2 regions of the Xylocopilactobacillus apicola genome follow, and region 2 is predicted to be linked to the other one. Evidence: predicted binding sites of a transcription regulator. Region 2 holds the regulator's gene; the other holds the start of a gene.
The links. Region 2 encodes HrcA, which represses chaperone genes, less so after heat shock. Its sites were predicted from a motif close to TTAGCACTCNNNNNNNNNGAGTGCTAA; they were not measured.
Positions count from the first base shown of each region.

Region 1: the regulator HrcA is predicted to act here: its motif matches at 4,979-5,005, upstream of groES (co-chaperone GroES).

Region 1 covers NZ_AP026802.1:2,081,807-2,091,753, reverse strand. Annotated here, with positions in the region: gene lepB (signal peptidase I) at 1-177, opposite strand, end outside; gene R8495_RS10370 (KUP/HAK/KT family potassium transporter) at 288-2,381, opposite strand; gene R8495_RS10365 (C1 family peptidase) at 2,487-3,827, opposite strand; gene rpiA (ribose-5-phosphate isomerase RpiA) at 3,867-4,550, opposite strand; partial or broken gene R8495_RS10355 (GNAT family N-acetyltransferase) at 4,587-4,835, opposite strand; gene groES (co-chaperone GroES) at 5,031-5,312, shown strand; gene groL (chaperonin GroEL) at 5,335-6,960, shown strand; gene R8495_RS10340 (ATP-binding protein) at 7,300-8,751, shown strand; gene R8495_RS10335 (lactate/malate family dehydrogenase) at 8,847-9,755, opposite strand; gene R8495_RS10330 (lactate/malate family dehydrogenase) at 9,771-9,947, opposite strand, start outside.
Region 2 covers NZ_AP026802.1:774,924-784,870, reverse strand. Annotated here, with positions in the region: gene dnaK (molecular chaperone DnaK) at 1-688, opposite strand, end outside; gene grpE (nucleotide exchange factor GrpE) at 697-1,281, opposite strand; gene hrcA (heat-inducible transcriptional repressor HrcA) at 1,278-2,327, opposite strand; gene hemW (radical SAM family heme chaperone HemW) at 2,387-3,556, opposite strand; gene R8495_RS03950 (bifunctional riboflavin kinase/FAD synthetase) at 3,553-4,488, opposite strand; gene truB (tRNA pseudouridine(55) synthase TruB) at 4,475-5,356, opposite strand; gene rbfA (30S ribosome-binding factor RbfA) at 5,353-5,712, opposite strand; gene infB (translation initiation factor IF-2) at 5,729-8,344, opposite strand; gene rnpM (RNase P modulator RnpM) at 8,398-8,691, opposite strand; partial or broken gene nusA (transcription termination factor NusA) at 8,714-9,781, opposite strand; gene R8495_RS03920 (ribosome maturation factor RimP) at 9,797-9,947, opposite strand, start outside.

The DNA of each region.
Region 1 (9,947 bases), 1.0 Mb from region 2:
CGGTGAAATCCGAAGGCTCAAAACCATATCTCCGTCGGTAAAATTAGGTTCCATCGACTGGCCATCGATCGTTTCGCTGGAGAAGATGAAAGCCATCAATAGGTTGGAGATGAGTAGCAAGACGCTAATCAACAGTCCGTATTCAAAAAATTTTTTGAGAAATGTTTTCTTTTTCACAGAATACTCCATCTAAGAAGTTTACAATAGATTTCCTTTAATTATAAATTGAACTTCGAAAATAGAAAGGCTTTTTTTCGCAAAAAAAGCATCACAGCAAAGTGGTGCTTTTACTCGAGCGAATCATCAATTTCTGAATCAACATTCATGTCTTGGGTTTCTTCAACGGGGACGCGTTTTAAGTGATTGTAGATTGAATAGCGTTTTTTGACCGAATGAAGCATTAATGGAACATGTTCAATTGAGGTATCTGCGTACTCCAGGCCGTACCAGCGATCTGGTGCGATGGTAATTTTTTCAATCGAAAGCCGTGCCCGCACGATAAATTTCTCAAACGGCGGCAGTTCGGTTTCCGGTGAAAGTTCATCTTTAATAATTAAGAATGAGAAATCGCCGACTTGACGGTCAGGAATAATAGTGTACTTCTGTGGTTGACGCGGAATTGTTCCATCTTGCATGAGGTCATTGACGACTTGGCGCATGAAAACGTTGATTTTCTGATCAACGCGAAATCCGAGGTACAGCTGGATATTCACAAGATAATCTGTGTCATAAGTTTCAACGGTATATTTTTGAGTGTAAGGCTCGTCGGTGACATTAACGGTCACAAACCAGTAAACTTTAGCCCGCTTAGGCCGTTTATCCAGAATCGAGTACATAATGTCGCGCTTGATTTTTGTTGGCGCGTGACTCTTGCAGAGGCAAATCAAATTAGTAGCAAAAACTGGTAGTGAATCATCATTGCTGAGGGTGTGCAATTGATCTTTGAATGAAAGGATTGAAACTGCATCGGCTTGGTATGAATCGGCCGCTTTGATTGTGCCACCATAGGACCAGATCGACATCACTGCTAGAATCGATAGGGCAATAATGGCCGTGACGTAACCACCGTGAGTGAATTTAACCAAACTTGATAGGAAGAAAATTGTTTCAATCGATCCGAAGAAAAGCACGATTGCCGCCGCAAAAATTGGTTTTAATTTCTTTAAGCGCATAAATTGGTATAACAAAAGCGTCGTCATCAACATCGTAAGAGTAATGGCTAGCCCGTAAGCGGCTTCCATGTGACTGGAAGTTCTGAAATAGAAGACAATCAGCACACAAATTACCCACATCAAATTGTTGACTGAAGGAATGTAGAGCTGGCCTTTAATGTTAGTTGGGTAAATAATTTTCAGTCGTGGCAGAATTTTGAGCTTAATTGCTTCTGAGACCAAGGTATAAGAACCTGAAATCAGCGCCTGTGAGGCAATGATGGCGGCCAAAGTCGAGATAATAATCCCAAAGATCAAGATGTTTTTAGGAAGCATGCTATAAAATGGATTCATTTCGCTGGCAGCTGCAAGAGCGGTGTTAGACCGATTATTTAAAATCCAAACTCCCTGACCAAGATAGTTCAGGACTAAGCAGATGCAAACGTATGGCCAGCTGGCGTAGATATTTTTGGCGCCGACGTGCCCCATGTCAGAATAAAGGGCTTCGGCTCCTGTCGTGGCAAGAAAGACGCTTCCCAGAATGAAAATGCCGGAATGATTTTCAGGCGAGAACAGAATTTTGATTGCGTAAATCGGATTGAGCGCTCTTAAGATCGTCCAATCCTGCATCACATAAAATAGTCCCGCCGCGCCGAGGAAGGTGAACCAGACTGCCATCACTGGTCCGAACAAGCGTCCAATGCTATTGGTACCAAATTTTTGAATGAAAAATAAAATTGACAGGATGATCACGGTCATGATAATGACTTCTCTTTGATCGGTAACGAGCGTGTTGCCAAACATTTTGACGCCTTTAAGCCCTTCGACGGCTGTAGTTACGGTCACCGCTGGCGTCAACATCCCATCAGCCAGTAAAGAGGCGCCCCCAATCATCGCAATAATGATTAACCAGCGATGGCGTTTTCTGACAAGTGTATAAAGGGAAAAGATCCCGCCTTCCCCTTTGTTATCGGCTTTTAAAGCAATTAAGACGTATTTGAGCGTAGTCATAATCATCACAGTCCAGAAAACGAGCGACAGCGCGCCAATAACGTAATCAGGACTAACTTTGCCAATTCCCCCGTTGTCAGCCAAGATTGCCTTCATAACATAGAGCGGCGAAGTTCCAATATCACCGTAGACCACACCAAGGGTAATTAGAATTGTCCCAACACTAACTTTGGTTAATGATTTATGAGCATCAGGTTTCTTATTGTAAATATCTTTCATACTTTTTTCTCGGTTTTTAAATTCTTTGTAAAATAACTTGGCCTCTAAGCAAAAAAACCGCACGCACTCGTGCGATTGGGCGCTGCGGTTAATTTACGACAAAAATTAAGCGAGAGCCCCCATTGGATCCCACGGTTTTAAGATCGTCGGATTACTATATTGACTATCATAAACGTACTGTTCATCGCTTGTCAGGTACTTCTTGTTGATGACAGCTTGATAAACAAATTCACTCATCCATTCATCACTCATGACGAAATACCCTTTGGCACCAGGCTTATCACCCCATGAATTTTCAACTTTCCATTTGGTTGGCTTGTCATCGACGAGATCAACTCCGGTGATGACCATTGCGTGAGTCATCAGTGATTCGTCGTAGTCTAAGCGTTCAGCTTTGCTCATTGAGAAATCCGTTGAGAAAAGAGTGTCGAGAGTGTAAAGATCTGGATCCATGATTCCTTTTTGGCGATCAGAAGATTTACCGACATCACTACCGAACCAAACTCCTTCGCCGTCTTTTAATTGAGCGATAACTAATTCTTTCACGCGATCCATTTCCAGATTCAAATGTCTTACTTCGCGGCCGCCGACAATGTTACCAAGAAGATCGACGGTGTAAAGCTGATTGTAAGGCTTGTCTTCGGTTGGCGCGTTGATAATCGAAATGTAGTCAGAAAGATTCCATCCGATAAATTTATCATAGAAAGTCTTAGGAGTAAGTCCAGCTTCCCGATGATATTTCTTGTCCTTATCCAGGTATTCCCAATCAAATTCGCTTGGGACGGGACCTAAAGCAAACACCAAAAGGCGATAAATATCTTGTAACATCAATTGGCGCATTGATTCAACTTCGGCAGCCGTTTTGCCACTATGAATAGCGTTACGCAAAACTACTGCGTCGTGGCGCAATTTAGTGTTCAAAGTCTGATTTAAACTTCTTGAATTAGTTGCATTAGCGTTATCTGGCATGATTTCAGCTGGTACAATTCCGTATTTCTCAATGATTGCACACAACATGTCCCATTGACCACCATCTTGCTGTGGAGTGGTCATCAGGAAATCAAAACGACGTGAGCCGCTATCTTCATTAGCCGTGTTAATAACATTTTCATAGAAGTAGTTACTCTTTTCGAATTTGTCCCAGAAGAAAGTGTAGTTTTGGGATAATTCGAACTTGTCGAGGTTGTAGCGATTTTGCATGTCGTGGCGCATTGTATTTAGTGCGGCAAACATCCAGCAGCGACCTGATTGGCGCTGGTTAGCGACTTCACCGGTTTCAAGATCGATTGAAAAAGTTGGCCGCATCGCTCGAATTGAATCCGGATTTTCGGCAACTTGATAGATCCCGTTGTTACCAACGGCTTGCATTAGATTTTTGCTTTGGGGTTCATTTTTAACTTGATAAGCAAAAGAATCAGTTAATTGACTGGAAATTTCAAAACTCATAGATTACCTCTTTTTTCTTTTTTACCTATTGTATTCCATTTAGCGACGAATTGCAGGAATAACTTCAGTTTTTTCTGATTTTCCGACCACGACAGTATCAACAACATCGAGAAACAAGCCGTGCTCGACGATTCCAACTTGATGATCAAGCCAGTTGGCAAGAAGATGCGGGTGCTCGATTAAGCCTAAGCGCAAGTCGATCAAATAATTATGATTATGCGTCAATACGTGCTCTTTGTTCTCGTCTAGACGCCAAGCAGGCTTAAGTCCTTCTCGTTTGAGGCGGGCAAAAAGTTCTTTACTGCCAAAAGGAATCACTTCAAGCGGCAGACCAAAATTTCCGAGCTTATAGACCATTTTGAATTCATCGACAATCCAAATATTTTTGCTGCTCGCACAAGCAACGATTTTCTCTAACGTTTGCGCGCCGCCACCACCTTTGATTCCTTGAAAATTAGCATCGATCTCATCTGCGCCATCGATGGTTAAATCAAGATGATCAACTTCATCTAATGATTTGACCGTAATCCCAAGCTTTTGGGCAAGTTCAGCAGTCCGACTGGACGTTGCGACAGCGGTGATATTTAGTGTTTCATTTTTGACTCGCTTGGCAAGAGCCTCAACTAAGTAGAATACGGTGCTGCCTGTTCCGAGTCCCACGGTCATCTGATCTTCGACGAACTCTGCCGCCCGCTTACCAGCGTTCTTTTTTTCTTGGGCGATGAGTGCTTCATCTCCACGGTACTGTAATTTTTGATACTCAGGATTGGTCGCAAAAGCCGCTTTGGCAAAACTACAGCTCGGCTTAATCATGGCGCCAGATTCACGTGCCTTCATTACGACTTGTTCAAGCAACTTGCCTGCGATTCCTTGCCCGCGCAAGGAACTATCGACAAAAGTGTGAACAACATCTAGTACGTTATCACTTTCGATATACTTAATTTCTGCTAACATTTTTCCGCTGGGATCGTTTAAGAAAAATCTTCCCGGCTCACTTTGAAAATCCATCATTAATATCCTTTCTGCGTCTTGCTTCATTGTAAAACATGTCGCCTGAAAATCAACTGATTTACAGCTTTTTGCGCGATTTAAACAATTTTGTTAAAAAGACTTGCCAAGGAGGCGAGAAAAGATTAAGATATAACATGAAGTTAGCACTTGAAGAGAAGTAGTGCTAAAAAATATGACTGGAGGTAAACAAATTTGCTTAAACCATTAGGTGATCGTGTTTTAGTAAAGGTAAGAAATGAAGAAGAAAAAGTTGGTGGAATCGTATTAGCAGGTAATGCGAAAGAGAAACCGACTTCTGGTGAAGTGATTGCAGTTGGACCTGGCGCAATCGATCACCATGGCAATCGGATGCCAATCGATGTTAAAGTCGGAGAGACTGTTTGGTATGACAAGTATTCAGGTACTTCGATTAAATATAATGATGACGAATATTTGGTAATCCGCGCTGGCGACTTGTTAGCGGTTGAAGACTAATAGAAATAGAGGTTAATAATAGATGGCAAAAGATATTAAATTTGGTGAAGAAGCACGCCGTTCATTGCTTGCAGGCGTTGATAAATTAGCAGATACAGTAAAAACAACATTAGGACCAAAAGGACGTAACGTCGTTTTGGAAAAATCATACGGTTCTCCTACCATTACTAATGATGGTGTGACAATCGCAAAAGAAATCGAATTAGAAAATCCATACGAAAACATGGGCGCTAAATTAGTTGCCGAAGTTGCTTCAAAGACTAATGATATTGCAGGGGACGGAACGACTACTGCAACAGTTTTAGCACAAGCTATCATCCGTGAAGGAATGAAGAATGTATCAGCAGGTGCAAATCCTGTTGGCATCCGTCGTGGAATCGAATTAGCAACAAATGCTGCAGTTGAAGGTTTACACAAGATTTCGCATGAAGTTTCTGACAAACATGAAATTGCTCAGGTTGCAACGGTTTCTTCAAGCAGCGAAGAAGTCGGCAAAGAAATCGCTGACGCAATGGAGAAAGTTGGTCACGAAGGTGTCATTACGATTGAAGAATCAAAAGGGATTGACACGGAAGTTGATGTCGTTGAAGGAATGCAATTTGACCGCGGCTACTTAAGCCAATACATGGTAACTGACAATGACAAAATGGAAGCTGATCTTGATAATCCATACATTTTGATCACAGACAAGAAGATTTCTAACATTCAAGATATCTTGCCATTGTTACAAGACATCGTTAAAGCAGGCAAAGCATTACTTATCATTGCTGATGATGTAGATGGCGAAGCATTACCAACGTTAGTTTTGAACAAAATTAGAGGTACATTTAACGTAGTTGCTGTTAAAGCTCCTGGTTTTGGCGACCGTCGCAAAGCTCAACTTGAAGATATTGCAATCTTGACTGGCGGAACTGTAATCAGCAGTGACCTTGGACTTGAATTAAAAGATGTAACGATGGATCAATTGGGCGAAGCTCATAAAGTTACAGTTACTAAAGACAACACGACAATTGTTGAAGGTGCTGGTAGTTCTTCAGCAATCGAAGAACGCGTAAATCAGATTAAAGCTCAGATTGGTGAGACTACTTCTGATTTTGATCGTGAAAAATTGCAAGAAAGACTTGCTAAATTAGCAGGTGGCGTTGCAGTGATCAAAGTTGGTGCTGCTACTGAAACTGAGTTGAAAGAAAAGAAATATCGCATCGAAGATGCTTTAAATGCAACTCGGGCTGCAGTTGAAGAAGGCTACGTTGCAGGTGGTGGAACTGCCTTGGTTAACGTAATTCCTGAAATCGCTAAGCTCAAAGAAGAAGGCGACGTTCAAACTGGAATTAACATTGTAATGCGCGCCTTGGAAGAACCAGTTCGCCAAATCGCGGCAAATGCTGGTTTGGAAGGTTCAGTTATTTTGAACAAGTTGAAGAGCGAAAAGACCGGCGTTGGCTACAATGCAGCAACTGATAAGTGGGAAGATATGGCTAAAGCTGGTATTATTGACCCAACTAAAGTTAGCCGCTCTGCATTGCAAAACGCAGCATCAATCTCTGCAACCCTGTTAACAACTGAAGCAGCTGTAGCTGACATTCCAAAGCCAGAAGCAGCAGCTCCTCAAGGTGGCATGGATCCTTCTCAAATGGGTATGATGTAATTAGATAGTTTTAAGGAAAAGTCGGAGATTTCCGGCTTTTTTGTTTTTAAATGGTTCGCAGAGTAAAACTGAGCTTCGCAGAGTAAAAGAGAGGTTCGCAGAGTAAAACTGAGCTTCGCAGAGTAAAAGAGAGCTTCACAGAGTAAAAGAGAGGTTCACAGAGTAAAAGAGAGGTTCGCAGAGTAAAAGAGAGGTTCACAGAGTAAAAGAGAGGTTCGCAGAGTAAAAGAGAGGTTCGCAGAGTAAAAGAGAGGTTCGCAGAGTAAAACTGAGCTTCGCAGAGTAAAACGGAGTTTCTTAGAGTAAAATATAATATAGAAAAGATTTAAGGATATATATATGACTAATTCTAAAGTGATTGGCGATGAGTTATTAACAAAGGCGGAAGGAACGACATTTGATCGAAAAAGTTCCGCTTATGACATAAATAAACTTGTAAATATTTTAATTGCTTTTGCAAATGCAGATGGTGGAATAGTTGCGGTCGGGATTAAAGATAAAACATTTGAAGGCATAAATAAATTGTCTGATAAAAAAATTAATGATTTTCTTCAAATGGGATTGCAATTAGTGAAACCAAAATTAGAAATTGAATCAGAGTTTAAAGATGTAATAAATAATCAAGGGCATCCAGATAGGGTTCTTTTGCTTGAAGTAAATCCATCTTCAAATAAAATATATTCTAATATGAAGGATGAAGTGTATGTAAGAGTTGGCGATGAAACCCATAAACTATCATTTGAGGAAAGGAAACACCTTGAGTATACTAAAGGTATCAGAGCATATGAGAGTCAGATTGTAAAAGAAGCCATTTTAGAAGATTTGGATTTGGATGTTGTCGAAGAATACAAACAAAAATATGGCTTTACAGGAAATAATTTATGGGATTTGCTTTTCCCGAAAGGTTTAGCCAAGAGAGACAATACCACACCAACAAAATATAGATTAACTGTCGCAGGAATACTATTGTTGGCAAAAACTCCCACAACTTTTGTACCTGGTGCAAGAATCAGATTTATTCGATATGAGGGTAAAGAAGAAGAAACTGGGACAGAAATGAATATAGTAAAACAGGCTTTATTTGAAGGACCTTTGCCAAAATTGTTAGAAATGGTCTCAAGAGAATTGGAGTCCCAGTTAAGGACATTTGTAAGTTTGGATTTAAAAACAGGAAAGTTTATGGAAATTCCTGAATATCCAAAAGGAGCATGGCTTGAGGGCTTGGTAAATGCAGTAACTCACCGTTCATATAATTACACAGGTGATGACATAAGAATTATTATGTTTGACGATCACTTAAAGATTCATAGCCCTGGACCATTACCCCCAATTGTCTCAGTAGATAACATAAGAAATATGCATTATTCGAGAAATCCATACATTGCACGGGCTTTGACTGATTTTAGCTGGGTTAGAGAATTTGGTGAAGGTGTAGATAGAATTTATAATGATATGGGCAAGTTTTTTTTAGATGACCCTATTTATAAAGTAGATCAAAATGCAGTAGATTTAATTCTTGAAAACAATATTGTTATGCGTTCTTTTAGAAAGAATGACGCGTTAGAGGCGAAAGTTGGTAAAATATGGACTGATCTCAATTATGTTGAACAAAAAGCGCTTCAGATAGCGTATGAAAAGGGCAAATTAAGAACTTCTGAATTAGAGAAAGAGGCAGACGTTAGTAATTATTCTGCGAGAAAGGCTCTAAAAAAATTGATGGGATTAAATATTTTAACGAAAATATCAACGTCTCGTACTTCTCCATCGCAGTACTATAAACTAGTTAAATAGAAATGGGTATCCAGTAAACCAAAACACAGCATGGTAACAAACGTTGCTGTTTTTTTTATACCAAAGAAAAAGCCCCCGGATGATATCCAAGGACTTTAACTGAACTGTTCGCTCTTCTCTTTAATTGTTTGGGCTGATTGTTGCAACTTTTCCTTTTCGCTTTCACTGAGCGGAAGCTCCAAGTCATGCTCGACACCACTTCGCCCAACAATAGCTGGAGTCGAGATGTAACTGTTTAGTTCTTTATTATAATGAGAGCAGATCGCCTCGGATTTGGCATCTGAAAGAATAATTTCAGAGAGGCTAACTGCGGCGTTCGCAATGGCGTAATTGGTGTATCCTTTGCCTGCAAAAACCTCTTGCCCGCCAAAGCGAGTTGCTTCTTCAATTTGAGCACCGTCAACTTCAAACTCGCTAAAAGGTCGCTCAGCGACCCGGACGGTTGACCAAGCTGCAAATTGCGAATCCCCGTGTTCACCCAGCATATATCCCGTGATCGAGCGCGGGTCGACGGCAAGCGTTGTGCCTAAATTGCGTTTTAAGCGCGCTGTATCGAGATAAGTGCCGGTGCCAAAAACTTTGTTGAAAGGAAATCCAGTATATTCTTGATAAAGGCCGGTGATGACATCATTGGGATTCGTGATAACCAGTAGAATTCCATGAAAACCAGAAACTTTCAACTGCTGCGCAGAATCTTTAACCAACGGAACGTTAATTTTTAATTCGAAAAAACGGTCAGTCTCGCCTGGCTTGATAAGATCCGTCCGTGCGACAGCAGCAATGACTAGATCGCAATCTTTCATTTGGGAGATTGAGCCATTAATAATTTCTGTGTGAGTGGACAACAAGCTGGCGGCATCTTTTAAATCTAGGGTATCCGCGTTCACTTTGTCGGTGTTGCTGTCAGTCAAAATCAAAGTGTCGGTGAGACCTTTGGCTACCATCAAGTGAGCAATTGTTGCTCCAACATGCCCCATGCCAATGATTCCAACGGTTCTTGCCATCTAAAATTCCTCGACTTAACTAAATTGTTCGCTTTTTTCTTTAATTGTTTGAGCTGATTTGAGCAAATTCTTGTTTTCTTCATCAGTCAAAGGCAACTCAAGGACGCGCTCAACGCCATTTTTGCCGATAATTGCGGGACTAGAAATGTAGCCTTTAAAATCTTCATTATAATGAGAGCAAATTGCTTCTGA
Region 2 (9,947 bases):
TCTTATCTTTTGAAAGATCAATCCCGTTTGATTTCTTAAATTCTTCAACCATCCAGTCCATGATTCGTTGATCGAAATCATCACCACCAAGATTTGTATCACCATTAGTTGAAAGAACTTGGAAAACACCATCGCCTAACTCAAGAATTGAAACATCAAAAGTTCCACCACCCAAATCGTAAACCATGACTTTTTCATCATTTTTACCTTTATCAAGACCATATGCTAAAGCAGATGCTGTTGGTTCATTAATAATTCGAGCAACATCAAGGCCTGCAATTTTACCAGCATCCTTTGTTGCTTGTCTTTGAGCATCATTAAAGTAAGCAGGAACTGTGATAACTGCTTGAGTAACAGTTTCACCTAAGTAATCTTCAGAAAATTTCTTAATGTATTGTAAGACCATTGCTGAAATTTCTTGCGGAGTATATTCCTTGCCATCGACATTAACCTTATATCCAGGTTCACCCATATGCCTTTTAACTGAGATAACCGTGTTAGGATTTGTCAGTTCTTGGCGTTTAGCCACTTCACCAACTTGGATTTCACCATCCTTAAATGCTACAACTGAAGGAGTTGTCCGATTACCTTCTGGGTTAGTAATGATTTTTGGTTCGTCTCCTTCTAGAACCGCAACTGCTGAATTAGTAGTACCTAAGTCAATTCCAATTATTTTTGCCATAATAATACCCCTTTTTATTTAGTTACAACGACCATTGCTGGTCTAATTACTCGATCCTTTAACTTATAACCAGACTGTAAAATTTCTTTGACCATATTTTGTTTTTCATCGTCTGTTGCTTCAACTACAGAAACCGCTTGGTGGATTGTTGGATCAAACTCCACTCCAGTTTCTGCAATTTCAATAATTTCGTTACTTTTTAAAGCTTCACTCAACTGATTAAAAACCATCTCAATTCCTTTTTTTAATTGCTCAGAAGATTTTCCATCAGTTTTAGTAGCTAGTGCTCTCTTTAAATTATCAATTCCTGGCAAAATATCTTTAGCCAAGTTTTGTCCGCCGTACATCAAAAGCTGAGCTCGTTCGTTCTTAAAATGATTGTTCATATTAGCAATTTCCGCTCGTGAACGTAGAAATTGATCCTGCAGTTGATCATTTTTTTCTTTAAGTGTTGCAATTTCTTGCTCTAACTCTTTAACCTGAACATTATGATGTTCGGATTCTTTTTGAGTTGTCTGTTGATCACCAGATTCTTTTAACTCTTCTGAATCTGGATTCTTATTTTTTAAATCATCAGCATCATTCACTGTTGTCTTCACACCTCTTTATCCATATCTTCAATACTGTTGATGCGTTCCTGTAATTCATCTCGAAAAGTATCAACAATTGCTAACATTTTACTGTAAGGCATCATCTGCGGTCCAAGAACCGCTAACATACCACTTTGTAAGTACTTTGTATCAAAGGGTGCACTAATTAGAATAAAATCATCAAAATCCGCATTCATTAAATGTGGAACAAATTGTATTCTTGTGTTACTGCCGCTGGATAACCCAATCTTTTTTATTAATTTCATAAAGTCATCACTGTTCGAATTAACAAAAGTAATGATCTGTTTAATCGTATCCGGTGATTCATCGTGAACGTAATTTAGCAAATTATACTCACCCTCAATATAATAGTGATCTCTTGCCAAATCATCAAGGATTCGATCAACATACACCTTCAACAATTCAATAATAGATTGATCTTCATCCTCAGTTTCAAATTCAAGTAAACAATCCTTTGCCTCTTTGATTGTCTTGCCAACTAAGTTCGCTTCCAATCTTTTGGCTATGGCTGTAAATAGTCCTAAAATTTTAGCATCCAGGAAAACAATTTGTTCAGCAATTCGGCCAAAATTATCAGTTGCAAGCAAGATCACCTTCTGATTTTGAAGAACCATAATCTGAAAATCTTCAATTTTAGAAGAGGATGCTTCAGGACTAAAAGAAACTGACATATAATCGGTCATTTTCGATAACAATTCTGTCGACTCTTTGATCATATCATCAATTTGTTTACTTTCTGCCTGCTGCATAAACGCTTTAATCTTTGCACGCAATTCTTTTGAAACGTCAACTGGTCTTAAAATATTTTCAAAATAGTAATGAAAACCATCTAGTGACGGAATTCGACCAGAAGAAAGATGCGTCTTCTCAATTAAACCCAGACCTTCAAGTTCTGCCATTTCATTTCTAATTGTTGCAGATGATACGTCTAACCCTGAGGCACTTTGAAGATATTTAGAACCAACCGCATGACCACTCACTGCATAATTGACAATAATCTCTTTAAGAATGATTCTTTGCCTTTTACTTAACATTAAATCACCTCTTTTTAGCACTCTCACTTTTCAAGTGCTAACGACTATATACTACTCTCTCACTCTTCCAATGTCAAGTTATCTCTAGCTGATTTGTCCAATAAAAACGCTGAAAAAACATCATTTGCAAAATATCGGCCCTCAGAACTAAGTCGAATTTTACTTTCATTTTGTTCAATTAATCCTTTGGCCAATAATTCGTCAATCGGATCACGATAGATGTTGGATAAATCAACGTTGAATTTAAGAGATGACTTCACTAAATCAACGCCTTGATTTAATCTTAAGCCTAAAAACATCTCTTCTTCAATTTGCTCTTGCTTCGTCAATTGACGAGTTTTTAAAATAGGCATTTCATTAATCTCTAAATCATTAATATAAGATCCAATAACCTGTTTATTTTGAATTCGAGCTCCGCTTAAGTACCCATGTGCGCCTGCACCAAAACCAAAATAATTTTCATTTTGCCAATATAATTTATTATGAAGCGACTCAGTACCATCCTTAGCAAAATTACTTATTTCATATTGATGCCACCCGTTTTTTTGTAACTGCTCCATTGCATATTCATACATTTTTCGATCTTGCTCATAATCGGGTAACTTAAGTCGATGTTCAAGTAAAAGATTATGAAAAACTGTGTGCTGCTCTAAAATCAATGAATAGATCGAAAGATGATTAACTCCCAGATCGAGTGCTTGTCTCAAGTTTTCTTTAAACTCTTCGAATGTCTGTCCTGGTAGCCGAAACATCAAGTCTAAACTTATATCTTTAAAGCCCACTTGCTGGGCATTTTCAACTGCTTTAATAATTGAATTACGATCGTGAGTGCGCCCAATTCGTTTCAACGTTTCATCATTAAAACTTTGCGCTCCAATGCTAATCCTTTTCACTCCATGATCAAACATAATTTTTAATTTTTCCAAATCATTTAGATCATTAGGATTTGTCTCCATTGAAAATTCTTTTAGTCGATTAAGGTCCACTAGTTCCCTGATTCCGCCTAAAAGAAAAGCCAGTTGGCTGCTTGAAATTGCACTTGGCGTACCACCACCGATATATAACGTTTCAGGTAGATAAGTGGGCCTGAGCGCAAGACCTTTTTTAATCTCTTTTAAAAGCATCCTTAAATAAGCGTCCACTGGCTGTCCCTGTTTTAATACCTTGGGAAAATCGCAGTAAAAACAAATATGATCACAAAATGGAATATGAATATAAATACCCGTCATCTTGTTTGAACGTATCTCCTCATCTTCATTTCATCTTGCTCAATTGCCCTGATTAATTGCTCTTCAGATTCAAACTTTATTTGCGGTCGTTCAAACTCAAGCCATTCTAGAGACATTTTTTTGCCATAAATATCCTGGTTAAAGTCCAAAATATAAGTCTCAATAAATCGTTTATTTCCATCGAAAGTTGGCTTATCACCCACGGAAGTAATTCCCCAATAATAATTTCTGTCAATTTCAACTCTTGTAAAGTAAACTCCGTCGCTTGGAATCAAGTAATTGGCTGAATTGTCAAGATTTGCAGTTGGAAAACCAATTGTCCGTCCGACTTGAGCTCCTGTTACAATCTTACCCTTAACAGTATAAGGGCGTCCCAAAAGATGTTTCACCATTTCAAAATTATTTTTTTTAATTTCATTTCTGATCCGAGAAGAAGAAACTTTCTCTCCTTCATATTCTATGAAAGAAACTTTTTTAACGCCGAAGTCATTTTGAGCATATTGTGGCAAAAGATCCATGTTTGCCACATCATGTTTTCCGTAAGAAAAATCCGCTCCTGCAATAAAAACTTTAACTGCTGCTGACTTAAGATATTTATCCACAAAAACTTGCGGTGACATCTTTTGAATCTGGGAATTAAAAACAACTTCTAAAACCAAATCCACTCCCAAATCTGAGAAAATAGCATACTTATCTTCCTGTGAAGTTAAAATTGGATATGGTTGATCAACTTTTACATAAAACTGTTTTGGATACGGCCAAAAAGTTAGAACAACTAAAGGCAAACCTAAATTGTCAGCCAACTCGCGTGACCGTTTAATTAATTTTTGATGACCTAAATGAACTCCGTCAAAAAAACCAGAAGTCATTACATTCGGATCTAAACTCAATGATTTTATTTGATCTTGATCTTTGATTTTAATTATTTCCATTGATATTGTCCAAAAACATTGTTGAGGCGCAAAACTCACCGTTTTGTTTTTTATAAATAGCAACTATTCTTTCATGAAACTTTAGGGCGACAAATTCGTCGTCTAGCTTCAATGATAACCTGACTCCGTTAGACACCAATTTAAATTGCTTTTCACTTAATTGTACTGTTGGAAATTCTTTTAAAACATCTTCTATTGAATAAACTTTTTCTTTAATTTGGTTAATAGGCACTGCCTCATCCAATTTAAATCCTCCACTAGAAATTCGAACCAGTTTTTTCATTACAGCCGGATATCCGAGCTCTGATCCGATTTGAGTACAAAGGGTTCGAATATAAGTTCCCTTAGAACAAACTACTTCAAAACTAAATTCACAAGTCCGATCATCATTAAATTTAATGTCAGATGTACGATTAATTTGTGTAATTTCTAGCTCACGAGGAGGTTTTTGGATAAAAATATTTTCTCGCGCGTACTCATATAAATGTTTCCCATGGTAACGCACTGCAGAGAAAAAGGGAGGAACTTGATAGTTCTTCCCTTTAAATGATGACAAAACTCGATCAAGTTCTCCTTGGGAAATAGCTTCATCAACTGCCTTTTTAGCAACGATGTTCCCTTCTAGATCCTCTGTCTCAGTAGCAAGACCCAGTAAAATAGTACAAGCGTAAGATTTCTTTTTTTCCATCAAAAAAGGGACTAATTTAGTCGCTGCTCCCAAACAAATTGGTAAAACACCTGTAACCATTGGATCAAGGGTTCCTGTGTGACCAACCTTTTTTTGATTAAAGATTTTTTTTACCTGATTAACATAGAAAAAACTTGAATTTCCTGCTTCTTTATAAACCGGAATTACCCCATTAATCATAAATTATCTTCACTTTCGCCTTCAATTCGATTAATTATCTGATTAATTTTATCAGCATAATCAAAAGAACCATCGTGCACAAACTCAATTTCCGGGATTTGTCGAATAGATAATTTTTTTCCCAGCAAATATCTAATTCTCTTTTTTGCCTGAACCAACCCTTTTTGAGTTTTATTCGCCGTACTCGCTAAATGTCCCAAAAAGCTATAATAAACTCTAGCATTTTTCAAATCATGCGAAAGATCTACCCCGGTGACTGTAACTCCATTAAGCCGCGGGTCGTTCAAATCTTGAATAATAATTTCGCCGATTTGTTTCTGTATTTCGTTTTCTAAACGATCTACTCGATAGCGCATCTTTTAAACACCTCGCTTAAACTGTCGGAATCTCTTCCATAATAAAGGCTTCAATCTGATCATCAACCTTGATATCATTGTAATTTTCGATCATAATTCCGCACTCTTCACCAGCTTTAACTTCTTTAACATCATCCTTATAATGCTTCAAAGATGCTAGTTTACCTTCATAGATTACTACGCCGTTTCTGATTAACCGAACTCCGCTATCTCTTTGAATAAATCCACGGTCAACAAGTGAACCCCCAATTGTACCGAGTTTCGATACTTTAAAAATTTCTCGAACTGTTAAAGTTCCGGTAACCTTCTCTTGATAAACGGGTTCAAGCATCCCCTTCATAGCTGATTCAATTTCTTCAATAGCTTTATAAATGACACTATGAAGACGAATATCAACATCTTCAGAATCAGCCTCTTGCTGAGCTTGAGAAGTCGGCCGGACATTAAATCCAATAATAATTGCATTACCCGCCGTTGCTAGACTAACATCACTTTCATTAATAGCCCCAACAGCTGAATGAATCACATTAACTCTGACTCCTTTAACTTCAATTTTTTCAAGACTCTGCCTCAATGCTTCAACTGACCCTTGAACATCAGCTTTTATAATCACTGCAACTTCTTTCAACTCGCCTTCACTCATTGAGTCAAAAAGATTGTCGATAGTAACGCGATGGGCTTTTTGACGATCATTTAACTCAGCCCGTTTTGCCCTTTCTTCTCCCACTTGCCGACTTGTTTTTTCGTCTTCAAATACAACAAATTTATCAGCAGAATCGGGCACCGAATTTAATCCTGTAATCTCAACGGGAGTGGAAGGGGTAGCCAATTTTACTCGCCGACCGCGATCGTTAGTCATACTTCTTACACGACCAAACGTATTTCCAACAACTAAAGGATCACCAATATGCAAGGTTCCTTCTTGAACGATCAGAGTTGCCACCGGACCTCTTCCCTTATCCAATTTAGCTTCAATAACTGTTCCCACAGCTAAACGATCTGGGTCAGCCTTCAATTCCAAAATATCAGCTTGTAAATTAACCATCTCTAAAACTTCATCAATATTTTGACCAGTTTTTGCGGAAATATTAACAAAAATTGTATTCCCACCCCAATCTTCAGGAATAAGCTCATACTCGCTAAGTTGTTCCATTACGTGATTAGGATTAGCTCCTGGTTTATCAATTTTATTAACCGCAACAATAACAGGCACATTTGCGGCTTTCGCATGATTAATTGCCTCTATCGTTTGCGGCATGACTCCATCGTCGGCTGCAACAACAAGAATAATTATATCGGTAACATCTGCTCCTCGAGCTCTCATTTCAGTAAATGCTTCATGCCCTGGGGTATCAAGAAAAGTGATCAAACGTCCCTCAATATCAACTTGATAAGCTCCGATATGTTGCGTAATCCCTCCTGCTTCACCTTCAGTGACATGAGTGTGTCTTAAACGATCTAATAGCGTCGTTTTTCCATGATCAACATGTCCCATAATGGTAACAACGGGAGGCCTTTTCTTCAAATCCTTCTGATTGTTATCACTTAATTCAAAGTATTTATCTAAATCCCCAATATCTTCAGGGACTACTTTTTGTGCCTCAATTCCATAATCAGTTGCTAAAAGCTCAATTGTATCATCTTCAAGTGATTGATTTTGGTTAGTCATAATACCTAACATAAATAATTTTTTGACGATTTCAGTCGGTTCTCGGTGAAGAATTTTTCCAAGATCTTGAGCATTCATTCCTTCTGTATACTGTAAAATTTCTGGCAACGGCCTTTCTTTCCTTGCTGTAACAACAACATTTGTTCTTGCTTTATTTTTCTGCTTTCTACCTTTACGATCAGGACGCTTATTATAAGCATTTTCACTAGAAGAATTTTTCTTTTTAGTATTATTTTTCTTCTTCCAAAACTCCCCCGACTGGTTCTCTTTTTTCAGATCAGGTTTAGTAAACTCTTTGCGAGAAAGCGTTGAATTCTGTTTGTATTTCGGTTGGTTACTCTTATCTGTTTTATTTGTTTCAACTCGTTTGTTTTGTTCAGTATAAGTTTTTTTCACAGAATTTTCTGGCACGGATTTTTTTATCTCTTTGTTTTCTTGTTTTTTCACTACTGCTGGTTGATTTCGATGTTTAACCGACTTTACTACATTTTGTTGAGGATTTAAATTTTGCTCAAAAGTCTTCTCGTAAAGTTCTTGATTCTGCCTTCTTTTAAGTGAATCAGCGCGAGCCTTAGCATCAAAAGCAACATTTGCTTGTTTATTATTGTTTTTTCTTTGTCCATTTTTTGAATCGTTTTTATTTCGATTCTTATTATTGTTTTGGGGCACTTGATTAGGTTTACGGATTGCTCGAACACTAATTTTAATCTTCGCTTTACTGGCTTTATTTTTACCCTCTGTTTTACCTACATCATTATTGGGTTCACTCCCCTTAATATCAGCGGGTTTTGAATTTCTCATTTTTTGAAAGGAATTATTGTTAACACTTTGTTTAAGTTTATTCGCATCGTCTTCACTAATTACTGACATATGACTCTTCACATCGATATCTAAAGACTTCGCTTTTTCTACTAATTCCTTCGATGGCTTGCCCAGTTCCTTCGCTATTTCATAAATCCTTATTTTAGCCAAAATATACCTCCTACAACCTCTTCTTAACTACACTTATTTTTTACTCATTTTTTACTCCTGAATAATTCATTACGTGCAATTTTATGTTCAATATACTCAAATAATTCTTGATAAAAACTATCTTCGATTTTCAAACCAAAAGCTTGGTCAAAAATCTTCTTTTTTTTGGCAACTTCAATATTCTTTAAATCCATCGCTATATAAGCACCACGACCAGGAGCTTTCCCAGTTGGATCAATTTTAATGTCTTGATCTTTTGTCCGAACAATTCTTACTAATTCCTTTTTAGGGAACATTTGCCTGGTAATCAGATCCATCCTTAAAGCTTCTTTTTTCATGCCAATTCAATTCCTATTTTCACTCAACACTATTTGAATCCTCATCATCAGTAAATTCTACATCTGATTCTGGATTAATATCAATTTTATAACCAGTTAATTTCGCTGCTAAACGCGCATTTTGTCCTTTTTTCCCAATAGCTAAAGATAATTGATCGTCAGGAACAATGACTAAGCAACTATTCTCATCGTCAGCCAAAAACTGAACTGCGATCACCTCAGCTGGTTTAAGAGCATTTGCGATGAAATCAATCGGATCCTTTTGCCATTCGATGATATCCATATTCTCACCGTGTAATTCGTCAACAATATTTTGAACCCGTTGGCCACGCTGGCCCACTGTTGTCCCAACAGCTGGAACATTAGGGTCATTTGATTTAACTGCAATCTTGCTTCGATCACCTGGTTCTCTAGCAATTGAAACAATTTCAATCGTCCCTTTATAAATTTCAGGAACTTCTTGTTCAAAAAGCCTTTTAACCAGTTCAGGACTCGTCCTAGAAACAACAATTCTTGGACCTTTGGTCGTGTTCTCTACGCTACTCACATAAACTTTTAATCTTTGAAAAGGTTCATAATGCTCTCCAGGAATCTGGTCAGTTTTTCCCATGACTCCTTCTACTTTCCCTAAATTAACGTAAACATACTTGCTGTCTTCTCGTTGTACAAACCCCTGCATAACCTCGTGCTCATAATTTGCATATTCCTGAAAAACAGCGCTTCTTTCTTCTTCGCGTAGCTTTTGTAAAATAACTTGCTTAGCACTCTGGGCCGCAAGACGACCAAAGTTTTTAGGTGTAACTTCAAACTTGATTTGATCACCCAGTTCATAACCTTTATTTATACCTTGAGCATCCTCAATTGAAACTTCCAACTGATTGTCGAATACATGATCAACAACTTCTTTAATTTGATAAACATGAACCTCGCCAGTTTCTTCATCAAAAACTACATCTACATTTTGATTCTGACCATAATGTTTTTTGTAAGCAGCTTTCAAAGCCTGTATCAAAGCATCAATGACCACTTCTTTTTTAACACCTTTGTCTTCTTCTAAGACTTTCAGTGCTTTTAAAACTTCTTGTGACAATTTTTAGCTCCTCTTTCACATTATTAAAGCATAATTTATTTTAGATATATACTCAAATGGAATTTTAATAGATTTTCCATCTCTTTGCTCAACCAAAATCTCTTGGTCATCGAAAGAATTCAACTTACCCAAGTAAATTTTTTTGTCATTAAACTTTCGATAGCAA